DNA from 4 places in the Clostridium fungisolvens genome. Region 1 is predicted to be linked to each of the others. Evidence: a T-box and tRNA genes for the amino acid it is inferred to sense, from the RefSeq annotation. Region 1 holds a T-box; the other regions hold tRNA genes.
What was found. The T-box of region 1 lies ahead of alaS (alanine--tRNA ligase). A T-box ahead of a tRNA ligase gene usually reads a tRNA of that ligase, here a tRNA-Ala.
Positions count from the first base shown of each region.

Region 2: it has a tRNA-Ala gene. The T-box ahead of alaS (alanine--tRNA ligase) is inferred to sense a tRNA for this amino acid. The anticodon was not compared.
Region 3: it has a tRNA-Ala gene. The T-box ahead of alaS (alanine--tRNA ligase) is inferred to sense a tRNA for this amino acid. The anticodon was not compared.
Region 4: it has a tRNA-Ala gene. The T-box ahead of alaS (alanine--tRNA ligase) is inferred to sense a tRNA for this amino acid. The anticodon was not compared.

Region 1 covers NZ_BLZR01000001.1:1,589,675-1,597,127, reverse strand. Annotated here, with positions in the region: gene bsdtw1_RS06550 (IreB family regulatory phosphoprotein) at 1-115, opposite strand, end outside; gene alaS (alanine--tRNA ligase) at 268-2,907, opposite strand; T-box leader at 3,158-3,332, opposite strand; gene bsdtw1_RS06540 (AI-2E family transporter) at 3,534-4,559, opposite strand; gene bsdtw1_RS06535 (PRC-barrel domain-containing protein) at 4,546-5,043, opposite strand; gene bsdtw1_RS06530 (ABC transporter ATP-binding protein) at 5,177-7,003, opposite strand; gene bsdtw1_RS06525 (ABC transporter ATP-binding protein) at 6,996-7,453, opposite strand, start outside.
Region 2 covers NZ_BLZR01000002.1:141,211-148,663, forward strand. Annotated here, with positions in the region: gene bsdtw1_RS22990 (ABC transporter ATP-binding protein) at 1-872, opposite strand, end outside; gene bsdtw1_RS22995 (MarR family winged helix-turn-helix transcriptional regulator) at 1,008-1,445, opposite strand; gene bsdtw1_RS23000 (hypothetical protein) at 1,941-2,975, opposite strand; gene bsdtw1_RS23005 (phosphodiester glycosidase family protein) at 2,995-3,942, opposite strand; gene rbr (rubrerythrin) at 4,222-4,806, shown strand; gene bsdtw1_RS23015 (manganese efflux pump MntP) at 4,921-5,469, opposite strand; tRNA gene bsdtw1_RS23020 (tRNA-Ala) at 5,656-5,731, opposite strand; tRNA gene bsdtw1_RS23025 (tRNA-Ile) at 5,737-5,813, opposite strand; rRNA gene rrf (5S ribosomal RNA) at 5,820-5,937, opposite strand; rRNA gene bsdtw1_RS23035 (23S ribosomal RNA) at 6,078-7,453, opposite strand, start outside.
Region 3 covers NZ_BLZR01000001.1:4,508,438-4,515,890, forward strand. Annotated here, with positions in the region: rRNA gene bsdtw1_RS20010 (23S ribosomal RNA) at 1-1,521, opposite strand, end outside; tRNA gene bsdtw1_RS20015 (tRNA-Ile) at 1,650-1,726, opposite strand; tRNA gene bsdtw1_RS20020 (tRNA-Ala) at 1,732-1,807, opposite strand; rRNA gene bsdtw1_RS20025 (16S ribosomal RNA) at 1,932-3,451, opposite strand; gene bsdtw1_RS20030 (DUF5050 domain-containing protein) at 4,279-5,301, shown strand; gene murD (UDP-N-acetylmuramoyl-L-alanine--D-glutamate ligase) at 5,374-6,750, opposite strand; gene bsdtw1_RS20040 (methylated-DNA--[protein]-cysteine S-methyltransferase) at 6,960-7,433, shown strand.
Region 4 covers NZ_BLZR01000001.1:4,019,833-4,027,285, reverse strand. Annotated here, with positions in the region: gene bsdtw1_RS17790 (ABC transporter ATP-binding protein) at 185-1,924, shown strand; rRNA gene bsdtw1_RS17785 (16S ribosomal RNA) at 2,473-3,992, shown strand; tRNA gene bsdtw1_RS17780 (tRNA-Ala) at 4,117-4,192, shown strand; tRNA gene bsdtw1_RS17775 (tRNA-Ile) at 4,198-4,274, shown strand; rRNA gene bsdtw1_RS17770 (23S ribosomal RNA) at 4,403-7,308, shown strand; tRNA gene bsdtw1_RS17765 (tRNA-Asn) at 7,374-7,448, shown strand.

The DNA of each region.
Region 1 (7,453 bases):
GGTTGTAACCTTTTTCCTTTAAAGAATTATAAACCTCATTCAAGATAGCCTTTGTCAAGTCTTTTTTATTCTTTGTAAAGTCAAATTGCATTGTATGATCTAAATTATTTGCCATAAGTTCGCTGCTTAAAGTGGCAGCTTCACCCCCTTACTGGTTCACATGAAAAAATTATTTAAATATCATATAAATTAGTATTAACCTACTAACAATTGTTTATTCTGTTTTATGTTTAATATAATTATAAATGATATTTATGGAAATGTACACTATTTTACCAATAATTCTACTAACTCATTTACTTTCGCTAATGCCTCGTTTAGCTTTTCTGGATTCTTACCTCCAGCTTGAGCCATATCTGGTCTTCCGCCACCGCCGCCGCCAGCGATTGTTGCTACTTCTTTTATAATCTTACCACAATGTATTCCTTTTTCTATAGCATCTCTAGTTGCCATAGCTACTAGGTTTACTTTTCCGTCAGCAGCACTTCCTAAAACCACTACTCCATTACCAACTTTATTTCTTATTTTATCAGCTAAATCTCTTAACGCATTTCCATCAAGGCCTTCAACAGTTGAAGCCACAACTTTTACACCTTTAATTTCTTTAGCACTAGCTAGAATATCATTTTCAGAACCTTGAACCATTTTAAGCTTAAGCTCTTGTATTTCTTTTTCCTTTTCTTTTAAATCAACAGTTTGTGAATGTAATTTTCTTAAAATATCTTTTTCATTACATTTTAGTGTTGAAGTAACTTCTCTTATGATTTCACTTTTACTTTCAAAGTGTTTTATTGCATTAAAGCCAGTTAACGCTTCTATTCTTCTTATTCCTGCTGCAACACCAGTTTCAGAAACTACTTTAAATAATCCAATTTGTCCTGAATTACTTACGTGAGTACCTCCACAAAGTTCTTTTGAGAAATCACCTATAGATACTACTCTAACTTCATCACTATATTTATCATCAAATAGAGCCATAGCTCCACTGTTTTTTGCTTGATCTATAGTCATCACATCTGTACAAACAGAGTATGCTTCCATTATTTTTTCATTTACCATAGTTTCAACTTTATATAACTCTTCAGCTGATAATGCTGAGAAATGAGTAAAGTCAAATCTAAGTCTTTCGCTGTCTACATATGATCCAGATTGGTTTACATGTTCACCAAGTACTTCTCTTAACGCTTCATGAAGCATATGAGTAGCTGTATGGTTTTTGCATATACTGTTTCTTCTGTTATTATCAACTTCAAGACTTACAGTATCGTTAACCTTAACAGTACCAAAAGTAACTTTTATAACATGATAAATCTTTCCACCAGGATTCTTCTTACAATCTAAAACTTCTGCTTTAAATCCTTCTCCTGTTATTATTCCAGTATCTCCTACCTGGCCACCCATTTCAGCATAGAATGGTGTGTTATCAACAACTAAGAAACCTTCTTCACCTTCTGATAACTCTTCTCTAAATTCTGTAGAATCTGAAAGTAATAGTACTGTTCCTTGATGTTTTATTGTTCCATAACCATCGAAGTTTGTGCTTAGAGTTGCTTCTATTTTATTTACAGGAATCTCATCACTGCCCATGTAGCTTGTAGTTCCTCTTGCAGCTCTTGCTCTCTCTCTTTGTTCCTTCATTTCCCTGTTAAAGCCTTCAAGATCTACCTTCATGCCCTTTTCTTCAAGTATTTCTTCAGTTAACTCTAATGGAAATCCATAAGTATCATATAATTTGAATACTTTTTCTCCTGAAAGGACTTCTCCTTTAGCAGCTTCAAGTTCATTTATATATCCTTTAAGTATATCCATACCACTGTCTATAGTTTCATTAAATCTTTCTTCTTCTAATAGAACTACTTTCTTTATATACTGAGCTTTCTCTAAAAGTTCAGGATAACCACTTGAATAATTTTCAACAACTGAATCAACTATTTTAGTTAAGAACAGCTCTTTGATTCCTAGTAACCTTCCATGTCTAGCAGCTCTTCTTAGAAGTCTTCTTAACACATAACCTCTTCCTTCATTTGAAGGTTGAACTCCATCACATATCAGCATAGTTACACCTTTTACGTGATCAGTTATTATTCTTAAAGAAACATCTTTATTGTCATCTGATTTATATTCTACATTTGCTATTTTGCTTACAGTTCCTAATATATTTTTAACGGTATCAATCTCAAAAATATTATCTACACCTTGCATAATAGTAGTAATTCTCTCAAGCCCCATACCTGTATCTATATTAGGCTTAGCTAATCTGTTATAATTTCCCTCTTCATCTTTATCAAATTGTGTGAAAACTAGATTCCAGAATTCTACTACTCTATCTTCATCTGCTGCCTTTACAAATTCTTCTACAGAAGTAATCTTCCCATCACCTCTGTCAAAGTGGATTTCTGTACATGGTCCACATGGTCCAACTCCTATTTCCCAGAAGTTATCGTCTTTACCTAGTCTAAATATTCTACTTGGATCTACATCCGTTTTAGAAGTCCATATATCGAAAGCTTCATCATCTTCTAGATATATAGTCACATATAATTTATCTTTAGGTATAGAAAGAGTTTCAGTTATAAATTCCCATGCCCATGGAATTATCTCGTTCTTAAAATAATCTCCAAATGAAAAGTTTCCAAGCATTTCAAAGAAAGTACCATGTCTTGAAGTCTTTCCTACATTTTCTATATCGCCAGTTCTTATACACTTTTGACAAGTAGCAACTCTCTTTCTTGGTGGTTCTTCAACTCCAGTAAAATATGGTTTTAAAGGCGCCATACCAGCATTTATTAAAAGTAAGCTCTTATCATTCTTTGGTACTAACGAGAATGATGGCATTACTAGATGATCTTTACTTTCAAAAAACTTTAGATATGCATCTCTTAATTCGTTTGCTCCCATGTATTTCATATTATTTCCTCCATTCTTATATATACAAATATTTTAAGATATTAATAAAAAGTCGCTGAAGCGATTTTCTTCAGTGGTTTTTTTTGCGCATCTGCCTTTCCGAATACATATGAGGAAAATCTGGCAGGCGATAGATTTCTCTTTTTATTCTTTTGTTTTTATAAATCATTTTTCCCTTATAATAAAATATAGTTTTCCAAAGATTTATATATTATAATTTCCAAAGAATAAAAAAAAAGCCCTCATCCCAGCAAGGGACGAAAGCTATACTTCCGCGGTACCACCCTAATTATGTACTTAATAAATACATCTCTTAAGAAAAGTGCTCTAAGATAGCTTTCAATAACTATGCTAAGAAGTTTTCACCAACCACTTCTTCTCTTTGTAGTCATAATTTATCTACTTATTCTTGTCATCACACCGTTATTAACTTTATAGGCAAATTATATGATAATGTTTTATCTCTGTCAATATTTACTTAAAAATATGCTCAATTTGTGGTTTATATTGTAATAATGTTGATTATTCAGGAGTATGCATATCTTTATCAATGTCTATTTACAGATAAACTACTTCATATTAGAATCTATCCAAATAAAGATTCGTAAAACCATCGAAATCTATATCTAATACATATGATAATCAATATCTTCATAAATAACTTTGATTATAACTCCTATAGGTATTGCTAAAATCATTCCAAAAAATCCACCAATTTTTTCGCCTATAAGTAAAAGTATTATTATTAATAGTGGATGCATCTTTATACTTGAAGCTGTTATTTGAGGGGAAATCAAGTTTCCTTCAACCTGTTGTATTATAAAAAGCAATATGGTAGCATATATAGCTTTGGTTGGTGACTGAATTAAAGCTACTAAAATAGCAGGTATCGCACCTATCAATGGTCCAAAGTACGGTATTATGTTTACCACTGCATTAAAAATTGATAACAGAATAGGAAACTGTATTTTCAAGCATATTAGCACAAAAAAAGTAAGTACTCCAATTATAATACATAATACAAACTGACTAAATATATATCTACCTAAAGCCTTGTCGATATCACTTATTATTCTTTTAATAATAGATCTTTTTTTCATTGGAACTAATAGTAAAAGCTTATTTTCGATCACATTGCCTTCAGCCAAAAAATAGTAACTTACAACAGGAACAACTGCAAGCGAAAGCAAATTTTCACTAAAATCTACTAGGCTATCAAAAGCCTTCTCAGAAAAATTGCTTAATGCTACATTTAATCTTTCGTTAATTTGCACACTTAGAGTATCAAAAATTCCATATTGATTCATATGTACTTTCGAATTAACCCAGTTTACTAACCTCTCAACAGAATTCATTATAGTCTCTATATTTGCACCTTCCTTAAAAAGTGAAGGAATTACACCTACTATTGTAATCACAACAAAGCTGAATACAGCTAAAATAATTAAGCCTGCACCAAGCTTCTTATTTATCTTGGTCTTTTCCATGCTATACATTAAAAGAGGTTTTAATGTATAGGAAACAATGAAGGAAAAAATGATAATAAAGATAACTTCCCTTATAATCCTTAATTTAATATATAGAACCACAACTATTAGGATCACTGCCGCTAATATCAAATTAATTATAATTTTTTTACTAGGTTTCTTCATAGCAATCTCCTTTTGTAAAGCTATGTGGCATTGATTTTAATAGCACATTATAGCTTCCATAATACAAAATAAACTTTTCTCCTAGTATGATTTGACTTAGCAGCACTATATTCTTCCCTTTTATTAGTTTGTTTATAAAACCAGAGGATATTATTAGTCCCTTAATGGTATAATCTGATGGATCAATAACTATATCCTCAACTACTCCTACTATCTCTCCACATTTGTCTACTACATCCATACTTTTTATCTTGCAAAAAGGGAGGCCTTGCGCCTTACTGAATTTATCAAATATCAAACTTTTATTTAGCGTTATTATATCTTGTATATCTATGAAGTTTTCTTTTTTTAGCCCCCTTCTATTTACTTCAAATCCTTTAAGTTTTCCATTGAAAAAGTCAATATATATTTCTTTTATTGAACCTAGTTTTTTACCTTGTATATTATATGCATTCATATATTCGAAGTCTTTAATTCTTTGCATATTCATCACCCTTAAATATTTAAGAGTAGTATTTACCAAAACAATCAAAATAATACCATAATTATGAAACTAATCGCATAAGTACCAACCGGCATCAAAAATTATATTTCCAAAATAGATTCTGTAGAAGATTCTATATACTCATCCCCGTATTAAACTGACTGTTGTAGAGATTATAATAAAAACCTCTATTATCTATAAGCTCTTCATGATGTCCACTTTCGATGATTTCTCCATCTTTTACAACAACTATCTTATCAGCATTTCTAATTGTACTTAATCTATGAGCAATAACAAAAGTTGTCTTTCCCTCCATAAGCTTTAACATGGCCTCCTGAATATGAACCTCAGTACGGGTATCTATAGATGATGTTGCTTCATCTAAAATAAGAATAGATGACTTAGCAAGTACTGCTCTTGCAATTGCAAGCAACTGTCTTTGTCCTTGAGATAAATTACTTCCGTTGTCTGATAAAACTGTATCATAACCTTCAGGTAATTGTTTTATGAACAAATCTGCGTTTGCAAGCTTTGCCGCATTCTCAACTTCACTATCTGTTGCAGTTATTCTTCCATATCTTATATTCTCCCTTACTGTATCTGAAAAAAGAAAAGTATCCTGAAGTACTATTGATATTGTTTTTCTAAGACTTTCTCTCCTTATATCTTCAATATTCATTTTATCTATAGCTATCTCACCACTGTCTATATCATAAAACTTGTTTAATAAATTAATAATAGTGGTTTTACCTGAACCTGTAGGTCCTACAATAGCTATTGTCTCCCCTTTCTTAGCTGTTATATTAATACCTCTTAGTATAGTTTTTTCCTTATTGTATGAGAAATGAACATCTTTTAAATCAACTTCACCTTCAATAGACTCTATTCGCTTAGCATCCTTTAAGTCTATTTCCGGCTTTTCATCTAACACTTCAAATATCCTCTCAGCTCCTGCTAATGCAGATTGAATACTATTGAATATGTTTAAAATTTCATTGATAGGCCTTGTAAAATTCCTCATATATAGGATGAACGTTAGCACAATACCCACAGTAATATAAGCCCCATGAAGCATAAGATATCCACCACTTACTGCCACAACTAAATATGTTAAATTATTTACAAAATTATTTACTGGCCCCATAATCCCAGATAGTCCCTGAGCAAATATAGCACTTTTAGTAAGTCTTTTATTTATTTTAGAAAACTCCTCTTTTACATGCTCTTCTTTAGAAAAAAGTAAAATTGCTTTCTGGCCCGAAACCATCTCTTCAATATATCCATTTAAATTACCTAATTCCTTTTGCTGAGTTATAAAAAAGGGCTGTGTTTTACCTACTACTAGTTTTGTCATAACAAACATTAACGGAGTGGTCAAAAGTCCAATCAAGGTCAGTATTGGACTTAAGACAATCATAGCTATTAGCATCCCTAATATATTAATCACACCGGAAAACAACTGAGTTATATTTTGAGAAAGAGTAGTATTTATGTTGTCCACATCGTTGGTGAGTCTACTCATCAAATCTCCGCTAGAATGAGAATCAAAATACTTTAAAGGTAAGTTCTGCATTGTTTTAAATAAATCTTTTCGTATATCAGCCGAAGTCTTTTGAGCTATGTTTACCATAATTCGATTTTGAACATATGTTGAAGCTATACCAACAATATAGATAAAAGCTAGAATTATACAAATCTTTAAAAGTCCTTGCATATCACCTTTTTCTATAAAATTATCTACCGTATATCCATTAAGCCTTGTTCCAGTAATAGTTATCAAAGTAGTTATAATACAAAGTATAAAAACAACCACCATAATTTTTTTCTTATCACTTAAGTATGATAAAATTCTTTTTACAGTACCTAGTGGATCTCTTAGTTTTTCAGACTTTTTATTAAACCTATTCATGTGACCTGGTCCCCCTGGTCTAGCTACTGATAATTCTTTATGACTAGACATTTGATACTACCTCCTCTCCAAGCTGTGAAATAGCAATACTTCTATATATCTCACTGATATTTAAAAGTTCTTTATGAGTTCCCATTGCTGATATTTCTCCATTATCAATAACAAGAATCTTATCTGAATCCATTACTGCCGAAATTCTTTGAGCTATGATTAACACAGTACTTTTTTCCATTCTTCTATTTAATGCTTTTTGTAGCTTTGCTTCAGTTGACATATCTAAGGCACTAGATGAATCATCCATTATTAAAATATTAGGATTTTTTATCAATGTTCTTGCTATAGAAAGTCTTTGTTTCTGTCCACCGGATAAATTTTTGCCTCTTTGCTCTACTACACTTTTATACCCGTTCTCCTTAGCAGTAATAAACTCACTTGCTTGTGCATCCTTAGAAGCACTCTCCATCATACTAAAATCACACTCTGCAGTACCAAACCTTAAAT
Region 2 (7,453 bases), on a different contig from region 1:
ACTGTTTGTATTTGAGTTATATCGTTTGTTGTTCTTGTAATAAGAGATGCTGTTGAGAATTTATCAAATTCTGTATTAGAAAAGCTTTCAACCTTTGTAAATACATCTTTACGTAAGTTTCTTGAAAGTCCTGCTGCTACTCTAGCCCCTAAGAAACCAACCATTACAGTACACAATGCACCTAATAATGAAACGCCTAGCATTATTACTCCAGCTTTCTTTATATAGTTGCTTTGGATTTTATCAGTATTTACCCCTAAAGCTTTATATTCATCTTTTATTGGAACTACTGCAGCTTGAACAACCATGCTGTCTCCTAATTCCTCAAATTTTTTGTTCATATCTTCACTTAATTTTGATCTTTGATCTGCTGGTAACTTACCTAATAAAGCAAAAAGGTCAGTATTTGCAGGTATATCTTTTCCTCCAAAGGATATCTTTCCGTCTTTTGCTTCACTCTTCATCTTATCTACTCCAGATACAGCTAAAAAGGCTTTACCTAGTATAGGATTCAAAGTATCAATTTCTGAGTTACTAATATCTTTTAATACATATATTGGTTCCTTCTCTAATTGTGGATAATCTTTAACATACTTATCATAGTCTGCACTAGATTTATCTACTAAAGTATAGTTATCCATGACCTCTTTTTTATTATCTTCACTCATAAACAATTCTAATTTATTCATTTGGCTTTGTCTTACAGCTGTAGGCACCGCACTTTCAATACCATTTTGTTGAATCCCTTTGTTTACTATATTTGACATGTAATCTGGTAATGCCAGATCAGTCATTGCCTGTACAAACAGTAATGCTATTGCAACTATTATTGGCAAAATAAATGGCTTTACATATTTAGCTAACTTAACCATTAATGCATTCACTCCTTCTTCATAATTTAGTACATATATTATATTTAAATTACTAGGTCTAACTACATTGGAAACTGTATACTTTCTCTTACAGTAAAAAATTACTTTACATACCCATTAGAAAAGTTAAATTTTTTAAGAATTCCTTCTCATTATTTTCTCTAAGGTATCTAATCCATTAAGCACTATATCTAATTCTTCAGTAGTAGCTTCACTTGCTATACGTTCTAATTTCTTTTCAACTTGTGAAAAGTTTTCTTTAAAATTTTTCAAAAACTCTTCGGTTACACTGACAAATACTATCCTCTTATCCTCTTTACTTCTCTTTCTTTCAACTAACCCTTGTTTTTCAAGTCTATCAATTATTCCTGATACTGTACTATTTGAAAGCCCTAGTTTTTCACTCAAATCACTTATTTTCATATCACCTTGATGACATAATACCCCTATAAGCATTCCTTGTGATTGAGTCAATCCCATTTGCTCAAAATGATTGCCCATACTTCTTTTAAATAACTTTCCTATATTTTTAAGTTTTCTAACTAATTCAACACCTCTATTTACTTCGTCCATTAAGTTTATCACCTTCTACTTGTATTTCGCACGCAAACATTTCGCCAAAGAATATTTCGCATCGAAACATTTTCTATGCAAAATATATTTTACTCCTGATTTTTCTACCAGTCAATAGAACTTTTTTTATGATAACTTTTTCATTGCATTTTTTTTATATTTTTATTAGATAATTATTAGTTTATTTATGTAAGAATAAATTAATAATTTCTCATTTATAAATATGGGCAAGTTTTATGATTTTTAGTCAGATAGAAAAGTAGCAAAAGCGACTTTTTTGTCCACCTACTGCCCCCAACATACTTGCAAAAAATCTAGCAAGGGAATAAGTTTTATTTTTCACTGTATTCACTAAAAAAACATCTTACCATCTGAAATTATTAGATTTATCCGCTGGTATAGAAACCTTATATTTTTCTATATAACAAATAAGAGAAATTAATAGCTATTTCTAAAAGCTACTAATTTCTCTTATTATGTCTTAAATATATAATTTTAATTTTTCACAATAGATTCAGGCTTATTAACTATAACTTCATTATCCTTTATTGATAGTATATTATTGTCTTTCACATTTAGATAAGTTCCCTTATAAGTAAGCTCTTTATCTCCTACAACTGATTTTATAATCTGATTTTCTTGGTTTAACTCAAAAATTTTTCCATCTTTTGATATCATAATATTGTCTTTCTTAACATTATTTTTAACTTGGACCTTTGTCCACGAATCAATTCCCTCATTTATGAGTCCATAATATATAGACGTTATAATATCATTCTTACTTATTCCTATAAATACTCTATCTGAATTATCTACACCTAATAATACTTGTTGACCATTTTCTCTTAGTGATATAGTTTTACCAATATAACTTATATAAAATTTATTTAAACTTTTTGTATTATATATAATTTTATCTTCATGCGGTATAACTAATAAATCCTCAATATCCCTAGCTTGTGTATTTACATCTTCAAATACCCCTTGCTGAGTATTTAATTTCAATACCTGCTCTTTTCCATAATTCTTTACTTTTACAAAAAGTAAGTTCTTTAAACTTGAACTAACTACTTTCTCAAGCTGTGCATTTTCATCTTGAAGTTTTAAAGTTGCTACCAAGTTTTTTTCCTTCTTATCTATATCATATATATAGAACTCGTAGTTATTAGTATTATCTTTTGTATTATTTATATATAATATCTTATCATCATATAACCAAATATACAGATATGGCTTTACCTCTGAAGCAACAGCACTATCATATTTATCTAAAATTAAATATTTTAATTGATTATCTTTTATATATGATACATACTTATTGCTTTCAGATGCCTTAATATCAGCTGCACCAGCTTCTATTAGATTTTTCTTTTCAACTGGTTTTGGTGCTTCAACTTGCTTAGAATCTACTACTTTATCAGGCGCACTGAAACCTGCCAGGTATTTATAATTTATCAATGCTAGAACTGATGTCTGTAAAGCTATTGCTACAAGCAGATATATTGCAATTATAATAAACCTTTTCTTCATTAACTTATATACCTCTTTCTTATTTAATTAAAAATGCAGTGGGTATAAACCTAACTCCATCCATACTTGATGGATCATTTAACACCTTATTATCCCAATAAATAGTTGACGAAGATCCTCCATCTAAATTTGCAGCGTTATATGCTTCATATTTTAACATAATATCTTGTACATCTTTCAATGTTGCTCCAGGCATAGTTAGCTTTCTTCCCTCAGTTACAAGCATTAATACTGTCCCATCTTTTCTTTGTCCTATAACAGTCCTTGGAGCTAATCCCCATCCACCATTTCCAGACTTTATAGTAGTTTTTCCATTAACTATTAAAAAAGGTTCAAAAGAAACAGCTGCCTTTAAATCTAGCTCTTTTATTTGGGATAAAGAATAATTACCAAGTATTAAAATTCCCTGTTTATTAAAACCTACAATTGAGTAACTATCACTTTTTGTCTTATAAAGAATTTCACCGTCCTTAACCACTATACCAGTGGGAGTTCCTCCATTACCTTGTCCATTTTCATCTTCAAAACCACCAGCATTTATTCCTCCAACCGCATCATTTTCCTTAGACATATCATCTAACTTTACTCCAAACTTTGTAAGATCCTTAGTAACTCCAAGTTCAATTCTTTTTGGATCTTTAACTATCAATAGATAACCTTTGTATCTATTTTCATTTATACTAACAAGCTCAACACCTTCTGTTTTATTTACTGGCATATCTGTGTCAATACTAGAGTTTGTCTCAGCAGATGTGGATACAGCCACAGATATATCCTTAATATCGGAATTATCTGTAGTATCTATCTTGTTCTTATTCATAATTTCATTTATCTGATCCTTGTCCAAAAACCAAGTAGCTAAATATTGATGTCTATATGTTGTCATTGCTGATGTTACTACCATCTCCTTTAGATTATCAAATGGACCATAATATATCATTGGCAATGAGTATATTAAACCTATCAATAAATTACATCCTATAAAAATTGATAAATTAATTAATATAGTTCTAAATTTTTTTCGAAACATAAATATACAATCCTTTACATTATCTTATTTAAATATTATATATTTATTTTAATATGTTTACCATTAAAAAGTTTATCATTATTATTACAATAATATATATTTTTTGTCATAAACTGAGGTAGCCTTGTAAACTATTTTTAAGACATCAATTAATGCAGGAATTTATGAATATGATGAAGAATACAATACTACATAAAAATATTGGAGGGGATAAATTTGAAATCTTTAAAAGGTACTAAAACATCAGAAAACTTATTGAAGTCCTTTGCAGGAGAATCCCAAGCTAGAAACAGATATACTTATTACGCATCTATTGCAAAAAAAGAAGGATTTGTCCAAATATCAAATCTATTTATAGAAACTGCCGAAAATGAAAAAGAGCATGCAAAAAGGTTCTTTAAGTTTTTAAGTGAAGGCTTAGGAGTTGATAATGTAGAAATAACAGCCACATATCCTGTAGCCTATGGAGATACAAAAGTTAATCTTAAAGCTGCTGCTGACGGAGAAAACGAGGAATGGACAGACCTATACCCTACTTTTGCAGATGAGGCTGAGGCTGAAGGCTTTCCAGTAATAGCAGCCGTTTATAGAAAAATAGCAGAAGTAGAAAAGCATCATGAAGAAAGATATAGAGCTCTTCTCAGTAATATAGAAAATAATAAAGTTTTTTCAAAGGATATTGAAGTTTCGTGGAAGTGCATAAATTGTGGATATATCTATATAGGACAGGATGCCCCTATAGCTTGTCCTGCTTGTGCCCATTCTCAATCTTACTTTGAGGTATTGGCTGAAAACTATTAATATAATAGCTTTTATTTATTTACAAATAAGCACCTATAGTATTTATAGGTGCTTATTATAATGATCTTATATTAGTATAAGTAGGATTACATACTTCCATACACTTCTTTTGACCTATCCCACTAATTCTAACAACCCCATCAATATCATTACTACACCTGATATTATGGTTGCTTTTTTACCAATCTTAAGTTTTCCAAAGAACCTTGTACCATAGTCAGACAACATAAAGATCATAATACTTATAATAAAATATGGTAGTGATATTGCGAAAGGTGAATAACCTGATAACCCTGAACTTACTGAACTTCCTACATCATCAAGAGCCAATACCAATCCTATTGATATAACCTCGGTGTATTTTATATTTTTAACTTTATATTCGTCATCATCACTTTTTTCTAAGATAGATTTGATTATCATCTTACTCCCCATAACTACCAATATTATCACACTCAACATTGTACAAATATTATCACTTAAAAAATTCGATACCATATTGCCAGAAATAGCAGCTATATAGGACACTAGAAATGCTATAGATGATATAATTATATTTTTGTAAAATCCAATCTTTATTCTGCCAACACTGTACGCAACACCTATACCAATGTTATCAATACTATTTACAAAAGCTATGACAAATAAGTATATTAAATGCATAATTCTACCTCCTTATCTTTGGTAAGTACTCATAACATAGTTATGCTAAGGTTATATAGCTGGAGGTGTAGATTTATATATATTTGTCTTAGAATATTCTATTCAAAACCTATAAGTTAGTTGCATTATAATTATTTAATTATTTGCAAACAAAAAAACCATGAACATTAAGTTCATGGTTTACTTTGGTGGAGATAAAGAGATTCGAACTCTTGACCCCCTGCGTGCAAGGCAGGTGCTCTCCCAACTGAGCTATACCCCCAAATATGGTGGACCTTCAGGGACTCGAACCCCGGACCTACCGGTTATGAGCCGGTTGCTCTAACCAACTGAGCTAAAGATCCTTACTAACCTGGCAACCACTTACTCTCCCACACAGTCGCCCATGCAGTACCATCAGCCGTCTAAGTCTTAACCTTCGTGTTCGGTATGGGTACGGGTGTAACCCTAAGACGCATCATTACCAGATATTCAGTTTGTAGTCATTAATTTGACCACAGTGAATATTATATCTAGACTTTTTCTTCTTGTCAACAAGAATTTTTTCTAAATATAAGAAAGATTATTCTTTCAAAATTGCACTTAAGTTTACTTTGTAATATCTTGTATTGGTCAAGCCCTCGACCTATTAGTATCGGTCAGCTGAACATGTTACCATGCTTACACCTCCGACCTATCAACCTCGTGTTCTTCGAGGGGTCTTACTAGCTTACGCTATGGGAAATCTAATCTTGAGGTGGGCTTCACGCTTAGATGCTTTCAGCGTTTATCCCTTCCCGACGTAGCTACCCAGCTATGCTCCTGGCGGAACAACTGGTGCACCAGAGGTCAGTCCATCCCGGTCCTCTCGTACTAAGGACAGCTCCTCTCAAATTTCCTACGCCCGCGACGGATAGGGACCGAACTGTCTCACGACGTTCTGAACCCAGCTCGCGTGCCGCTTTAATGGGCGAACAGCCCAACCCTTGGGACCTACTTCAGCCCCAGGATGCGACGAGCCGACATCGAGGTGCCAAACCTCCCCGTCGATGTGGACTCTTGGGGGAGATCAGCCTGTTATCCCCGAGGTAGCTTTTATCCGTTGAGCGATGGCCCTCCCACGAGGTACCACCGGATCACTAAGCCCGACTTTCGTCCCTGCTCCACTTGTGGGTGTCGCAGTCAGGCTCCCTTCTGCCTTTGCACTCTACGAACGATTTCCGACCGTTCTGAGGGAACCTTTGGGCGCCTCCGTTACTTTTTTGGAGGCGACCGCCCCAGTCAAACTGCCCACCTAACAATGTCCCGTCACCAGCTTCATGGTGCCCGGTTAGAATCCCAGTACTGTCAGGGTGGTATCCCAAGGACGACTCCACATCCCCTAACGAGGATGCTTCCAAGTCTCCCACCTATCCTGTACAGACAATACCGAAACTCAATGCTAAGCTACAGTAAAGCTCTACGGGGTCTTTCCGTCCAATCGCGGGTAGCAAGCATCTTCACTTGCACTACAACTTCGCCGGATTTACAGTTGAGACAGTGCCCAAGTCATTACGCCATTCGTGCGGGTCAGAACTTACCTGACAAGGAATTTCGCTACCTTAGGACCGTTATAGTTACGGCCGCCGTTTACTGGGGCTTAAGTTCACCGCTTCGCGTTACCGCTAACGATTCCCCTTAACCTTCCAGCACCGGGCAGGCGTCAGCCCCTATACATCAGCTTTCGCTTTAGCAGAGACCTGTGTTTTTGCTAAACAGTTGCTTGGGCCTATTCTCTGCGACCTACTCTCGTAGGCACCCCTTCTCCCGAAGTTACGGGGTCAATTTGCCGAGTTCCTTAACTGTAATTCTTCCGCCGGCCTTAGGATTCTCTCCTCACCTACCTGTGTCGGTTTGCGGTACGGGTACTACATTTCTCCCTAGAAGCTTTTCTTGGCAGCGTAGAATCAAGTACTTCAGCCTAAAAGGCCTTCCCCATCACACCTCAGCTAATACAGGCGGATTT
Region 3 (7,453 bases), 2.9 Mb from region 1:
TATACCTAAGTGCTTAGACTAGCATCCAATAGCTAGCACACTCTATCTTCCTGCGTCACTCCATCGGTAATAACGATTTGCAGTAGTATCGGAATATCAACCGATTGTCCATCACCTACGCCTTTCGGCCTCGGCTTAGGTCCCGACTAACCCTCAGCGGACGAGCCTTCCTGAGGAAACCTTAGGTTTTCGGCCACTAGGATTCTCACCTAGTTCTCGCTACTGATGCCAACATACTCACTCGTAATCAGTCCACCGCTCCTTACGGTACGACTTCAGCCCGATTACGACGCTCCCCTACCCCAGCAGATAAATCTGCTAGCCGTAGCTTCGGTGATAAGTTTGAGCCCCGAACATCTTCGGCGCAGGATCTCTCGACTAGTGAGCTATTACGCACTCTTTTAATGAGTGGCTGCTTCTAAGCCAACATCCTAGTTGTCTTAGAAATCCCACATCCTTTTCCACTTAACTTATACTTTGGGACCTTAGCTGACGATCTGGGCTGTTTCCCTTTTGACTACGGATCTTATCATTCGCAGTCTGACTGCCGGACTAATACTATATGGCATTCGGAGTTTGATAAGGTTCGGTAAGCGATATGCCCCCTAGCCCATTCAGTGCTCTACCTCCATTAGTCATATCCGACGCTAGCCCTAAAGCTATTTCGGGGAGAACCAGCTATCTCCGAGTTCGATTGGAATTTCTCCGCTATCCACAGCTCATCCCATGGTTTTTCAACACCAACGTGGTTCGGTCCTCCACGAAGTTTTACCTTCGCTTCAACCTGGCCATGGATAGGTCACCCGGTTTCGGGTCTACGGCATGCAACTAGTCGCCCTATTCAGACTCGGTTTCCCTTCGGCTCCGTACCTTAAGTACTTAACCTCGCTACATACCGTAACTCGTTGGCTCGTTCTACAAAAAGCACATCATCACACACATATGGTGCTATGATCGGTTGTAGGCACACGGTTTCAGGTTCTATTTCACTCCCCTCCCGGGGTTCTTTTCACCTTTCCCTCACGGTACTTCTTCACTATCGGTCATCAAGTAGTATTTAGCCTTGGGAGGTGGTCCTCCCTGCTTCCCACAAGGTTTCACGTGTCTCGTGGTACTCTGGAGCAGAACTATGGTCTTCTTGTTTCACTTACAGGACTATTACCTTCTACGGTGTATCTTTCCAGATATCTTCAATTACAATAGCCACCAATGTTATGTTCTGTCCGCAACCCCAAAGATAAATCTTTGGTTTGGGCTCTTCCGATTTCGCTCGCCGCTACTGACGGAATCGATTTTTCTTTCTCTTCCTCTAGGTACTTAGATGTTTCAGTTCCCTAGGTTTACCCTCCTATAGCTATGTATTCACTATAGGATACGTAGGGTTACCTACGTGAGTTTCCTCATTCGGAGATCTTTGGATCACAGGCTATTTGCGCCTACCCAAAGCTTATCGCAGCTTGTCACGTCCTTCTTCGGCTCTTGATGCCAAGGCATTCACCATGCGCCCTTTGTAGCTTGACCTATCAAATCAAATTTGAGTTACAAATTTGCTGATTTACTAAAATACTAGCGTGCATTTTAGTAATCAATTTATTACAAAGAATAGTAAATATCTTTACTTTAACTTATGTGCAATTTTCAAAGAACAATGGTGGGCTTAAATGGACTCGAACCATCGACCTCACGCTTATCAGGCGTGCGCTCTAACCAGCTGAGCTATAAGCCCACAAATGGTGGAGATAAAGAGATTCGAACTCTTGACCCCCTGCGTGCAAGGCAGGTGCTCTCCCAACTGAGCTATACCCCCATATGTGTATATTAAATTAAGATGCCAATTACTTGGTATCTCAAAATTAAACAGAGAGAGATTCTAACCAGAATTCGTATATATTAAGTCTGAAATGCATCAGTACTTAATAATTTCTCCATAGAAAGGAGGTGATCCAGCCGCAGGTTCTCCTACGGCTACCTTGTTACGACTTCACCCCAATCGCTGACCCTACCTTCGGCTGCTGCCTCCCTTACGGGTTAGCTCACAGACTTCGGGTATTGCCAACTCTCATGGTGTGACGGGCGGTGTGTACAAGGCCCGGGAACGTATTCACCGCGACATGCTGATTCGCGATTACTAGCAACTCCGGCTTCATGTAGGCGAGTTTCAGCCTACAATCCGAACTGGGACAAGTTTTTGAGATTTGCTCCACCTCACGGTCTTGCGTCTCTTTGTACTTGCCATTGTAGCACGTGTGTAGCCCTAGACATAAGGGGCATGATGATTTGACGTCATCCCCACCTTCCTCCCGGTTAACCCGGGCAGTCTCGCTAGAGTGCTCAACTAAATGGTAGCAACTAACAATAAGGGTTGCGCTCGTTGCGGGACTTAACCCAACATCTCACGACACGAGCTGACGACAACCATGCACCACCTGTCTTCCTGTCGGTACCAAAGGTACCGACTTCCCCGGTTAAGGGTAATTCAGGAGATGTCAAGTCTAGGTAAGGTTCTTCGCGTTGCTTCGAATTAAACCACATGCTCCGCTGCTTGTGCGGGCCCCCGTCAATTCCTTTGAGTTTTAATCTTGCGACCGTACTCCCCAGGCGGGATACTTATTGTGTTAACGGCGGCACGGAGGTGTTGAAACCCCCACACCTAGTATCCATCGTTTACGGCGTGGACTACCAGGGTATCTAATCCTGTTTGCTCCCCACGCTTTCGAGCCTCAGTGTCAGTTACAGTCCAGAAAGTCGCCTTCGCCACTGGTGTTCTTCCTAATCTCTACGCATTTCACCGCTACACTAGGAATTCCACTTTCCTCTCCTGCACTCTAGATATCCAGTTTGGAATGCAGCACCCAAGTTAAGCTCAGGTATTTCACATCCCACTTAAATATCCACCTACGCTCCCTTTACGCCCAGTAAATCCGGACAACGCTTGCCACCTACGTATTACCGCGGCTGCTGGCACGTAGTTAGCCGTGGCTTCCTCCTTGGGTACCGTCATTATCGTCCCCAAAGACAGAGCTTTACAACCCGAAGGCCTTCATCACTCACGCGGCGTTGCTGCATCAGGGTTTCCCCCATTGTGCAATATTCCCCACTGCTGCCTCCCGTAGGAGTCTGGACCGTATCTCAGTTCCAATGTGGCCGATCACCCTCTCAGGTCGGCTACGCATCGTCGCCTTGGTGAGCCATTACCTCACCAACTAGCTAATGCGCCGCGGGTCCATCTTATAGCGGATTGCTCCTTTGATTTTCATTTCATGCGAAACGAAAATGTTATGCGGTATTAATCTTCCTTTCGGAAGGCTATCCCCCTCTATAAGGCAGGTTACCCACGTGTTACTCACCCGTCCGCCGCTAAGAAAGTTCCGAAGAACTTTCTCCGCTCGACTTGCATGTGTTAGGCACGCCGCCAGCGTTCGTCCTGAGCCAGGATCAAACTCTCAATTTAAAGTTTAATCATAGCTTACTTACTTAGTAAGTCTTTTTTCAAAAGAATTGCTGGTTTAGTTTAAGTCTAGTTTTAGACTTTGTTTATCTTCTCTGTTTAATTTTCAAAGACCAGTGCAATCGTTTCCGACTGCTTAATAATATTAACATTTAAGATTTAAATTGTCAACTTATTTTTTCAACAAGTTTTAATTTATTATCTTGTCACTCATCTGCGACGTTTATTATAGTAACATTTTTATTATTTTACTCATTCCTATCTATGATATAAATAAAGAAATTATCTCACTATAGTTTTATTTTACTAATATATTTAAGCTATTTCTATTAATGATACACGTGGTAATGTTTATAAATAAATTTGTATTTTATTGTTAATATATCTAATATCATTACGATAATATACTTAGTATACATCTACTTTTTTGAATTATTAACAGAACGTTTTACATGTTATATATTCTTTTTTATTCTTTAGTAGTGTAATTTTTTTAGGCACTAAAGTTTAACTACAAGCAGTTTTGTCTAAATCATTTTTTTAAAGAATAAAAAACTTATAACTAACAATCAATTGATATATACTTAAATATGAACTACTTCAATCAAAAATCTATTTTTAAACTTCTCATGTTTTCTCATGAATAGAACTTTAAGCCATGGATTCAAGTATGAAGTAATTTATTAATGATTAAAACTATAAACCAAAAAACTATATTCATTAACAGAATTTAGTAAAGTCAATATTAGTATTTAAATAGTTCTGTATGAGATTTTACACTACTATTTATAAATCTATATATTTTATAAATAATACTTAGGAGGAAAAGCATGAAGAAATTTTTAATTTGTTCAGTTATCGTATTTTCTTTTTTATTAGTTGGTTGTTCATCTAAAAGCAATTCAACAAACTCAAGCACTAATAGTAGCAATTCAACTGAGATAAAAATAACTTCTCCAACTACAGAAAATAATTCAAACAATGATGTAAAAAATGATACAAAAAGCATCTCAGTGTCTGGAGATCCTATTGTCGCTCTACCGATCGTAAAAGTAGGTAACAATATATATGTATCTCAATGGAAAGACAATAATAGGTTATATGAATATTTAGGTAGCGATATTAACTCAATAAATGATTTGCTCAAAGCTACAAAGAAATATGATTTATTTTCTAGAGAAATGGTTCAAGATACTGAAAAAATATATTTTACTAATATATCTGATAACGGCAATATATATACTTTATCTGATAGCACAAAGGAAGTAAAAAAACTTGATAACAGCAAAAGTTCAAATATAACTTTAGGAGCCGACGGATTATATTTTATAAATCAAAGTGATAACAGTAAGATTTATAAAATAAATTTGAGCGATAATACTAAAACTGCAGTAATTCAAGATTCTGTAGGAAAGTTTCTTTTATTTAACGATACAATAATATATCAAAATAAAAATGACAAATTCAAACTATACGCTTACTCTCTTACTGATAAAACAAAAACTGAACTAACTAGTAATTCGGCTGAAAGCTTTGGTGTTGCTAACAACAAACTAATTTATGTTAATTCAGGAGATCAAGATTCTATATGGAGTTTAGATTTGCAGAGCATGGAAGATAAGAAGCTTATGAATGTTGAAGCAGAGAACCTACAAGTAATTTCAGGAAGAATATTCTTTATAAATAGGTCTTCAGGTAATTATTTAAACGAATTAATTTCACCTGCAAACGGAACAGCATCAACAAACCCAATTATAAACGAAGGTGTTGAGCAATACTTTATATCTGAAAACACTGTATACTATGAATCAAAAACTTCTCATAATGATATAAAAACATATAATATCAAATAATCGAAATTTTTATACTTTGCTTTACATAATAAAAGACGCTAATGCCTACTTCATTAGCGTCTTTTTTATTAACTATAAATTGTTAACTATCTCTTTAAATTTATTTCCTCTTACTTCAAAGTTTGCAAACATATCAAAGCTTGCACAAGCAGGAGATAGCGCAACTATATCCTCTTCGTCTGCCAATTCCTTTGCTTTCAACACAGCGTTTTCTAAACTATCTACACAATATATAGGAACTTCAATACCCTCTTCTTGTTTTAACTTATTAAATGCTTCTACTATTTTATCTTTTGTGGCACCTAATAAAATAAGTTTTTTTATATATTTATATCCTTCATACGCAAGAGGTTCAAAAGGTATCTTCTTATCATATCCTCCTGCTATTAGTATCACAGGTTTTTCAAAAGCTTTTATTGTAGCTAAAGTTCTTGTAGGAGATGACCCTATAGAATCATTATAATATTTCACTCCATTTACTTCTCTTATAAATTCACTTCTATGTGCAACCCCTCTGAACGAAGTTGCAACATTTTTCATAACTTCCACAGATACTTCTCCGTAAGTTGCTGCGAAGGCTGCCAAATAATTCTCCACATTATGCATTCCCTTTATGACAATATCGCTCTTTTTACATATCTCATTGCCAAATACGTACAAACTTCCATCTTTATAGTAAGCCCCATCTTTTAGTTCTCTTTTAGAACTAAATTCTATAACTTTTCCTTGAGCCTCATCTTTAAATGAAGCTGTTATGTCATTTTCTCTATTTATAATAAGTAAATCTTTTGGAGTTTGAAACTTGAATATATTCTTTTTAGCATCAATATACTCTCCCATTCCTTTATGCATATCTAAATGATTAGGAGTTATATTCGTAACAATTGCAACATCTACTTGACTATTCATTGTCATCAACTGAAAGCTTGATAATTCTAAAACAACTCTATCTTCTTCTTTAATTTCCTCTATTTTTGTAAACAGTGGTATACCTATATTTCCACCTGTCCAAGTCTTAAATCCTTGAGCCTTAAGCAACTCAGATATTACAGAAGTTGTAGTAGTTTTTCCATCACTGCCAGTAATTCCATACACCTTTCCTTTACAATATCTAACGAACTCCTCTATTTCTGATGTTATATACGCTCCATTAGCCTTTGCATTTAATAGAGCTTCATGATCTATTCTCATCGATGGACTCTTGAATATAACATCAAAGCCTACTAAATTATCAAGATAACCTTCTCCAAGATTCAACTTAACACCTTTTATTTCAAATCCAGTTGCAACTTCACCTAACTCAGACTTACTTTTCTTGTCAAATGCAGTAACACTAGCCCCTAAACTTAATAAGAAATCTATTAAAGGTATATTACTGACACCAATTCCTATTACAGCAATATTTTTACCTTTAATAAACGTCTTAAACTCGTTAAAATCTTTTCTCATCAAATACTCGCTCCTTTAAAATTATAAATCTTAATAACTAATCAAAAAATCGATGAAGCGATAAAGAATAAAAATCGCTTAACGATATTATTTTATGTACTATATTAAATACTGTCCCATTTCTTTCTAATTATAACACCAGCAAATTATTTATTCTACTTTTCAAATAGTATATAATTTATAATTATACTCATTTTACGGAGGACATTATGGATACATATTATATAGGTTACTATTCCTCTCCTGTTGGCTTAATAAAGGTTGAGGCCTGCACAGATCATATCGTTGGTCTTGATTTTATAGAAAACAAAACATCAGAGGATGAAAACCACAACTTTCTAATCACAAATTGTCTAAACCAGTTACAAGAATATTTTGAAGGTAAAAGAACTCAATTTGATTTGCCTATTTTGCCTTCTGGTACTGATTTTCAAAGGGCTGTATGGAATGAACTTATAAATGTTCCTTTTGGCTCTATAAAGACATATAAAGATATTGCTATAGCCATAAATAACCCAAAAGCTGTTCGAGCTGTAGGTGGAGCAAATAATAAAAACCCTATTCCATTAATAATACCTTGTCATAGAATTATAGGTAGCTCAGGAAAATTAGTTGGTTATGGAGGTGGCCTTTGGAGAAAAGAATGGTTATTAACCCACGAAAAAATAAAATTCAAAAAATGATAAACGTGTTGCAATTGATA
Region 4 (7,453 bases), 2.4 Mb from region 1:
ACCTAACAAGTTGACTTTTGATATTAAGTGAAATAATATATTAAATGGATAGTAAACGTTAAAATAATTTTATTAATTCAAATAACCTGATTTAATCACATATTCTATTGTTTGATTAATAATCTATATAGTGATATTTTATTGTTTATATGAATAAATTACGGGGGAGGACTACTATACAAATATGGATAGATTTAAAAAATTTCTTAATTACTATGGGCCTTATAAGAAGCTTTTCTTAGCGGATATGGTCTGTGCATTGATATTATCTGGGATAGATCTTGTATTCCCAATGATAGTAAGATATTTAACTAATAACGTGTATATATTAGAAGATAAAAATACAATACTTAGGTATGTAATTTATGCAGGTTTGGCATTATTGTGCATGTATATTGTAAGATATTTTTGTCAGTATTTTATAACTTCTTGGGGACATATAATGGGAGCCAAGATGGAATCTAATATGAGAAAGGATTTATTTGATCATCTTCAAAAGCTATCATTCTCTTATTATGATAATAACAATACAGGTACCTTGCAATCAAGGATAGTGAATGATCTTTTTGATATTTCTGAGCTAGCACATCATGGTCCAGAAGATATATTTATATCTATACTTAAGTTATTAGGGTCATTCATAATACTTATGAATGTAAATGTTAAGATAACTCTAATACTTTTCTTTATAACTTTGGTTATGCTATATTTCTCAATATTCTATAACAAACATATGAACAGAGTATTTATGAAAAATAGAGAAAAGATAGCAAATGTAAATGCTATAGTACAGGACAGTCTTTCTGGTATAAGAGTTGTAAAATCATTTGCTAATGAAACGATAGAGAGCCACAAATTTGATAAGGGAAATATAGAATTTCTTAAGAGTAAGGAAGATAACTATTTTATAATGGGAAAATTCTTTAGCGGCAATGGATTTTTTCAAGGACTACTATATGTGTCAGTTATTTTGGCTGGAGGCTTATTTATAAGCAATGGTACTCTAAAAGTAGCTGATCTTATGGTCTATATACTGTATATAAATATCTTTTTAAGCCCGATAGACAAGCTTGTTAACTTCACAGAACAATTCCAAAAAGGACTTACCGGTTTTGATAGGTTTCTACAAGTTATAAATACTGAGCCGGATATAACAGATAATAAAGGTGCTATAGATATTATAAATCCAAAGGGAAATATAGAATTTAAGAATGTATCCTTTAGTTATAATGAAAAACATAACATATTAGAAAATATAAACATAAGTATAAAAGAAGGGAAGAATGTTGCGCTTGTTGGTCCTTCTGGTGGTGGAAAAACAACTTTTTGCAGCCTAATCCCAAGATTTTATGAAATAAATGAAGGCTCAATTACTGTTGATGGCATAGACATAAGAGATATAAAACTTAAATCCCTTAGAAACTCAATTGGGATAGTTCAACAGGATGTATACATGTTTACTGGAACTATAAAAGAAAATATAGCTTATGGGAAACCAGGTGCATCTGATGAGGAGATTATAGATGCAGCTAAAAAAGCTAATATACATGAATTTATTATGACTCTTAAGGATGGTTATGATACAAGTGTAGGAGAGAGAGGGGTTAAGCTTTCTGGTGGTCAGAAGCAAAGAGTGTCAATAGCAAGAGTATTCCTTAAAAATCCTCCTATATTGATACTTGATGAAGCTACATCTGCCCTTGATAATGAGAGTGAGAAGTTTATACAGAAATCCTTAGAAGATCTTTCTAAGAATAGAACTACAATAGTTATAGCTCATAGACTGAGCACTATAAGAAACGCTGATGAAATAATAGTTCTTACGGATGAAGGAATAAAAGAACGAGGAAATCATAATGAGTTAATTGATTTAGATGGAACTTATGCTTATCTATATAATATGCAGTTTGAAAATATATCATAATTCAGTTTAAGGTAAATGTATTTATTGTGTCAAAATTAAAAACTAAAATTTAATTAGATAATACATGTATATAGGGAATGTAAAATTTACTGTATACATGTATTTTTATTTTAGAGAAGATTATGAATGATTTCAGATTCTAAGATAAAGAAGCTAATTTTTATAATTTAAAGTATTTTAATGTGGAAGATTATCGATAAAGACATCATATTTTCTTGTAATCTTCAATAGTAAACATACAAGGAAAAAAAAGATATTTGAAGGTATATTTAGATTTTAGCATATAAATTTATATAATTGACTATAGAATAGTTTGAGTTTTGTTCAATAACATGGTATATTAAATATCGTTGTCTGACAAATTGATTTTAAGCAACAAAAAATAATGTTGACAAGATTCGATTGAGATGATAATATGAATAAGCAGTTAAACATTGGTCTTTGAAAATTAAACAGAGAAGATAAACAAAGTCTAAAATTAGACTTAAACTAAACCAGCAATTCTTTTGAAAAAAGACTTACTAAGTAAGTAAGCTATGATTAAACTTTAAATTGAGAGTTTGATCCTGGCTCAGGACGAACGCTGGCGGCGTGCCTAACACATGCAAGTCGAGCGGAGAAAGTTCTTCGGAACTTTCTTAGCGGCGGACGGGTGAGTAACACGTGGGTAACCTGCCTTATAGAGGGGGATAGCCTTCCGAAAGGAAGATTAATACCGCATAACATTTTCGTTTCGCATGAAATGAAAATCAAAGGAGCAATCCGCTATAAGATGGACCCGCGGCGCATTAGCTAGTTGGTGAGGTAATGGCTCACCAAGGCGACGATGCGTAGCCGACCTGAGAGGGTGATCGGCCACATTGGAACTGAGATACGGTCCAGACTCCTACGGGAGGCAGCAGTGGGGAATATTGCACAATGGGGGAAACCCTGATGCAGCAACGCCGCGTGAGTGATGAAGGCCTTCGGGTTGTAAAGCTCTGTCTTTGGGGACGATAATGACGGTACCCAAGGAGGAAGCCACGGCTAACTACGTGCCAGCAGCCGCGGTAATACGTAGGTGGCAAGCGTTGTCCGGATTTACTGGGCGTAAAGGGAGCGTAGGTGGATATTTAAGTGGGATGTGAAATACCTGAGCTTAACTTGGGTGCTGCATTCCAAACTGGATATCTAGAGTGCAGGAGAGGAAAGTGGAATTCCTAGTGTAGCGGTGAAATGCGTAGAGATTAGGAAGAACACCAGTGGCGAAGGCGACTTTCTGGACTGTAACTGACACTGAGGCTCGAAAGCGTGGGGAGCAAACAGGATTAGATACCCTGGTAGTCCACGCCGTAAACGATGGATACTAGGTGTGGGGGTTTCAACACCTCCGTGCCGCCGTTAACACAATAAGTATCCCGCCTGGGGAGTACGGTCGCAAGATTAAAACTCAAAGGAATTGACGGGGGCCCGCACAAGCAGCGGAGCATGTGGTTTAATTCGAAGCAACGCGAAGAACCTTACCTAGACTTGACATCTCCTGAATTACCCTTAACCGGGGAAGTCGGTACCTTTGGTACCGACAGGAAGACAGGTGGTGCATGGTTGTCGTCAGCTCGTGTCGTGAGATGTTGGGTTAAGTCCCGCAACGAGCGCAACCCTTATTGTTAGTTGCTACCATTTAGTTGAGCACTCTAGCGAGACTGCCCGGGTTAACCGGGAGGAAGGTGGGGATGACGTCAAATCATCATGCCCCTTATGTCTAGGGCTACACACGTGCTACAATGGCAAGTACAAAGAGACGCAAGACCGTGAGGTGGAGCAAATCTCAAAAACTTGTCCCAGTTCGGATTGTAGGCTGAAACTCGCCTACATGAAGCCGGAGTTGCTAGTAATCGCGAATCAGCATGTCGCGGTGAATACGTTCCCGGGCCTTGTACACACCGCCCGTCACACCATGAGAGTTGGCAATACCCGAAGTCTGTGAGCTAACCCGTAAGGGAGGCAGCAGCCGAAGGTAGGGTCAGCGATTGGGGTGAAGTCGTAACAAGGTAGCCGTAGGAGAACCTGCGGCTGGATCACCTCCTTTCTATGGAGAAATTATTAAGTACTGATGCATTTCAGACTTAATATATACGAATTCTGGTTAGAATCTCTCTCTGTTTAATTTTGAGATACCAAGTAATTGGCATCTTAATTTAATATACACATATGGGGGTATAGCTCAGTTGGGAGAGCACCTGCCTTGCACGCAGGGGGTCAAGAGTTCGAATCTCTTTATCTCCACCATTTGTGGGCTTATAGCTCAGCTGGTTAGAGCGCACGCCTGATAAGCGTGAGGTCGATGGTTCGAGTCCATTTAAGCCCACCATTGTTCTTTGAAAATTGCACATAAGTTAAAGTAAAGATATTTACTATTCTTTGTAATAAATTGATTACTAAAATGCACGCTAGTATTTTAGTAAATCAGCAAATTTGTAACTCAAATTTGATTTGATAGGTCAAGCTACAAAGGGCGCATGGTGAATGCCTTGGCATCAAGAGCCGAAGAAGGACGTGACAAGCTGCGATAAGCTTTGGGTAGGCGCAAATAGCCTGTGATCCAAAGATCTCCGAATGAGGAAACTCACGTAGGTAACCCTACGTATCCTATAGTGAATACATAGCTATAGGAGGGTAAACCTAGGGAACTGAAACATCTAAGTACCTAGAGGAAGAGAAAGAAAAATCGATTCCGTCAGTAGCGGCGAGCGAAATCGGAAGAGCCCAAACCAAAGATTTATCTTTGGGGTTGCGGACAGAACATAACATTGGTGGCTATTGTAATTGAAGATATCTGGAAAGATACACCGTAGAAGGTAATAGTCCTGTAAGTGAAACAAGAAGACCATAGTTCTGCTCCAGAGTACCACGAGACACGTGAAACCTTGTGGGAAGCAGGGAGGACCACCTCCCAAGGCTAAATACTACTTGATGACCGATAGTGAAGAAGTACCGTGAGGGAAAGGTGAAAAGAACCCCGGGAGGGGAGTGAAATAGAACCTGAAACCGTGTGCCTACAACCGATCATAGCACCATATGTGTGTGATGATGTGCTTTTTGTAGAACGAGCCAACGAGTTACGGTATGTAGCGAGGTTAAGTACTTAAGGTACGGAGCCGAAGGGAAACCGAGTCTGAATAGGGCGACTAGTTGCATGCCGTAGACCCGAAACCGGGTGACCTATCCATGGCCAGGTTGAAGCGAAGGTAAAACTTCGTGGAGGACCGAACCACGTTGGTGTTGAAAAACCATGGGATGAGCTGTGGATAGCGGAGAAATTCCAATCGAACTCGGAGATAGCTGGTTCTCCCCGAAATAGCTTTAGGGCTAGCGTCGGATATGACTAATGGAGGTAGAGCACTGAATGGGCTAGGGGGCATATCGCTTACCGAACCTTATCAAACTCCGAATGCCATATAGTATTAGTCCGGCAGTCAGACTGCGAATGATAAGATCCGTAGTCAAAAGGGAAACAGCCCAGATCGTCAGCTAAGGTCCCAAAGTATAAGTTAAGTGGAAAAGGATGTGGGATTTCTAAGACAACTAGGATGTTGGCTTAGAAGCAGCCACTCATTAAAAGAGTGCGTAATAGCTCACTAGTCGAGAGATCCTGCGCCGAAGATGTTCGGGGCTCAAACTTATCACCGAAGCTACGGCTAGCAGATTTATCTGCTGGGGTAGGGGAGCGTCGTAATCGGGCTGAAGTCGTACCGTAAGGAGCGGTGGACTGATTACGAGTGAGTATGTTGGCATCAGTAGCGAGAACTAGGTGAGAATCCTAGTGGCCGAAAACCTAAGGTTTCCTCAGGAAGGCTCGTCCGCTGAGGGTTAGTCGGGACCTAAGCCGAGGCCGAAAGGCGTAGGTGATGGACAATCGGTTGATATTCCGATACTACTGCAAATCGTTATTACCGATGGAGTGACGCAGGAAGATAGAGTGTGCTAGCTATTGGATGCTAGTCTAAGCACTTAGGTATACAGGTAGGCAAATCCGCCTGTATTAGCTGAGGTGTGATGGGGAAGGCCTTTTAGGCTGAAGTACTTGATTCTACGCTGCCAAGAAAAGCTTCTAGGGAGAAATGTAGTACCCGTACCGCAAACCGACACAGGTAGGTGAGGAGAGAATCCTAAGGCCGGCGGAAGAATTACAGTTAAGGAACTCGGCAAATTGACCCCGTAACTTCGGGAGAAGGGGTGCCTACGAGAGTAGGTCGCAGAGAATAGGCCCAAGCAACTGTTTAGCAAAAACACAGGTCTCTGCTAAAGCGAAAGCTGATGTATAGGGGCTGACGCCTGCCCGGTGCTGGAAGGTTAAGGGGAATCGTTAGCGGTAACGCGAAGCGGTGAACTTAAGCCCCAGTAAACGGCGGCCGTAACTATAACGGTCCTAAGGTAGCGAAATTCCTTGTCAGGTAAGTTCTGACCCGCACGAATGGCGTAATGACTTGGGCACTGTCTCAACTGTAAATCCGGCGAAGTTGTAGTGCAAGTGAAGATGCTTGCTACCCGCGATTGGACGGAAAGACCCCGTAGAGCTTTACTGTAGCTTAGCATTGAGTTTCGGTATTGTCTGTACAGGATAGGTGGGAGACTTGGAAGCATCCTCGTTAGGGGATGTGGAGTCGTCCTTGGGATACCACCCTGACAGTACTGGGATTCTAACCGGGCACCATGAAGCTGGTGACGGGACATTGTTAGGTGGGCAGTTTGACTGGGGCGGTCGCCTCCAAAAAAGTAACGGAGGCGCCCAAAGGTTCCCTCAGAACGGTCGGAAATCGTTCGTAGAGTGCAAAGGCAGAAGGGAGCCTGACTGCGACACCCACAAGTGGAGCAGGGACGAAAGTCGGGCTTAGTGATCCGGTGGTACCTCGTGGGAGGGCCATCGCTCAACGGATAAAAGCTACCTCGGGGATAACAGGCTGATCTCCCCCAAGAGTCCACATCGACGGGGAGGTTTGGCACCTCGATGTCGGCTCGTCGCATCCTGGGGCTGAAGTAGGTCCCAAGGGTTGGGCTGTTCGCCCATTAAAGCGGCACGCGAGCTGGGTTCAGAACGTCGTGAGACAGTTCGGTCCCTATCCGTCGCGGGCGTAGGAAATTTGAGAGGAGCTGTCCTTAGTACGAGAGGACCGGGATGGACTGACCTCTGGTGCACCAGTTGTTCCGCCAGGAGCATAGCTGGGTAGCTACGTCGGGAAGGGATAAACGCTGAAAGCATCTAAGCGTGAAGCCCACCTCAAGATTAGATTTCCCATAGCGTAAGCTAGTAAGACCCCTCGAAGAACACGAGGTTGATAGGTCGGAGGTGTAAGCATGGTAACATGTTCAGCTGACCGATACTAATAGGTCGAGGGCTTGACCAATACAAATTATTACAAAGTTAACTTAATGCAATTTTGAAAGAACAATCTTTCTAATTTAATAATGTTCCGCGATAGCTCAATGGTGGAGCACTCGGCTGTTAACCGATAGGTTGGAGGTTCGAGCCCTCTTCGCGGAGCCATTTGA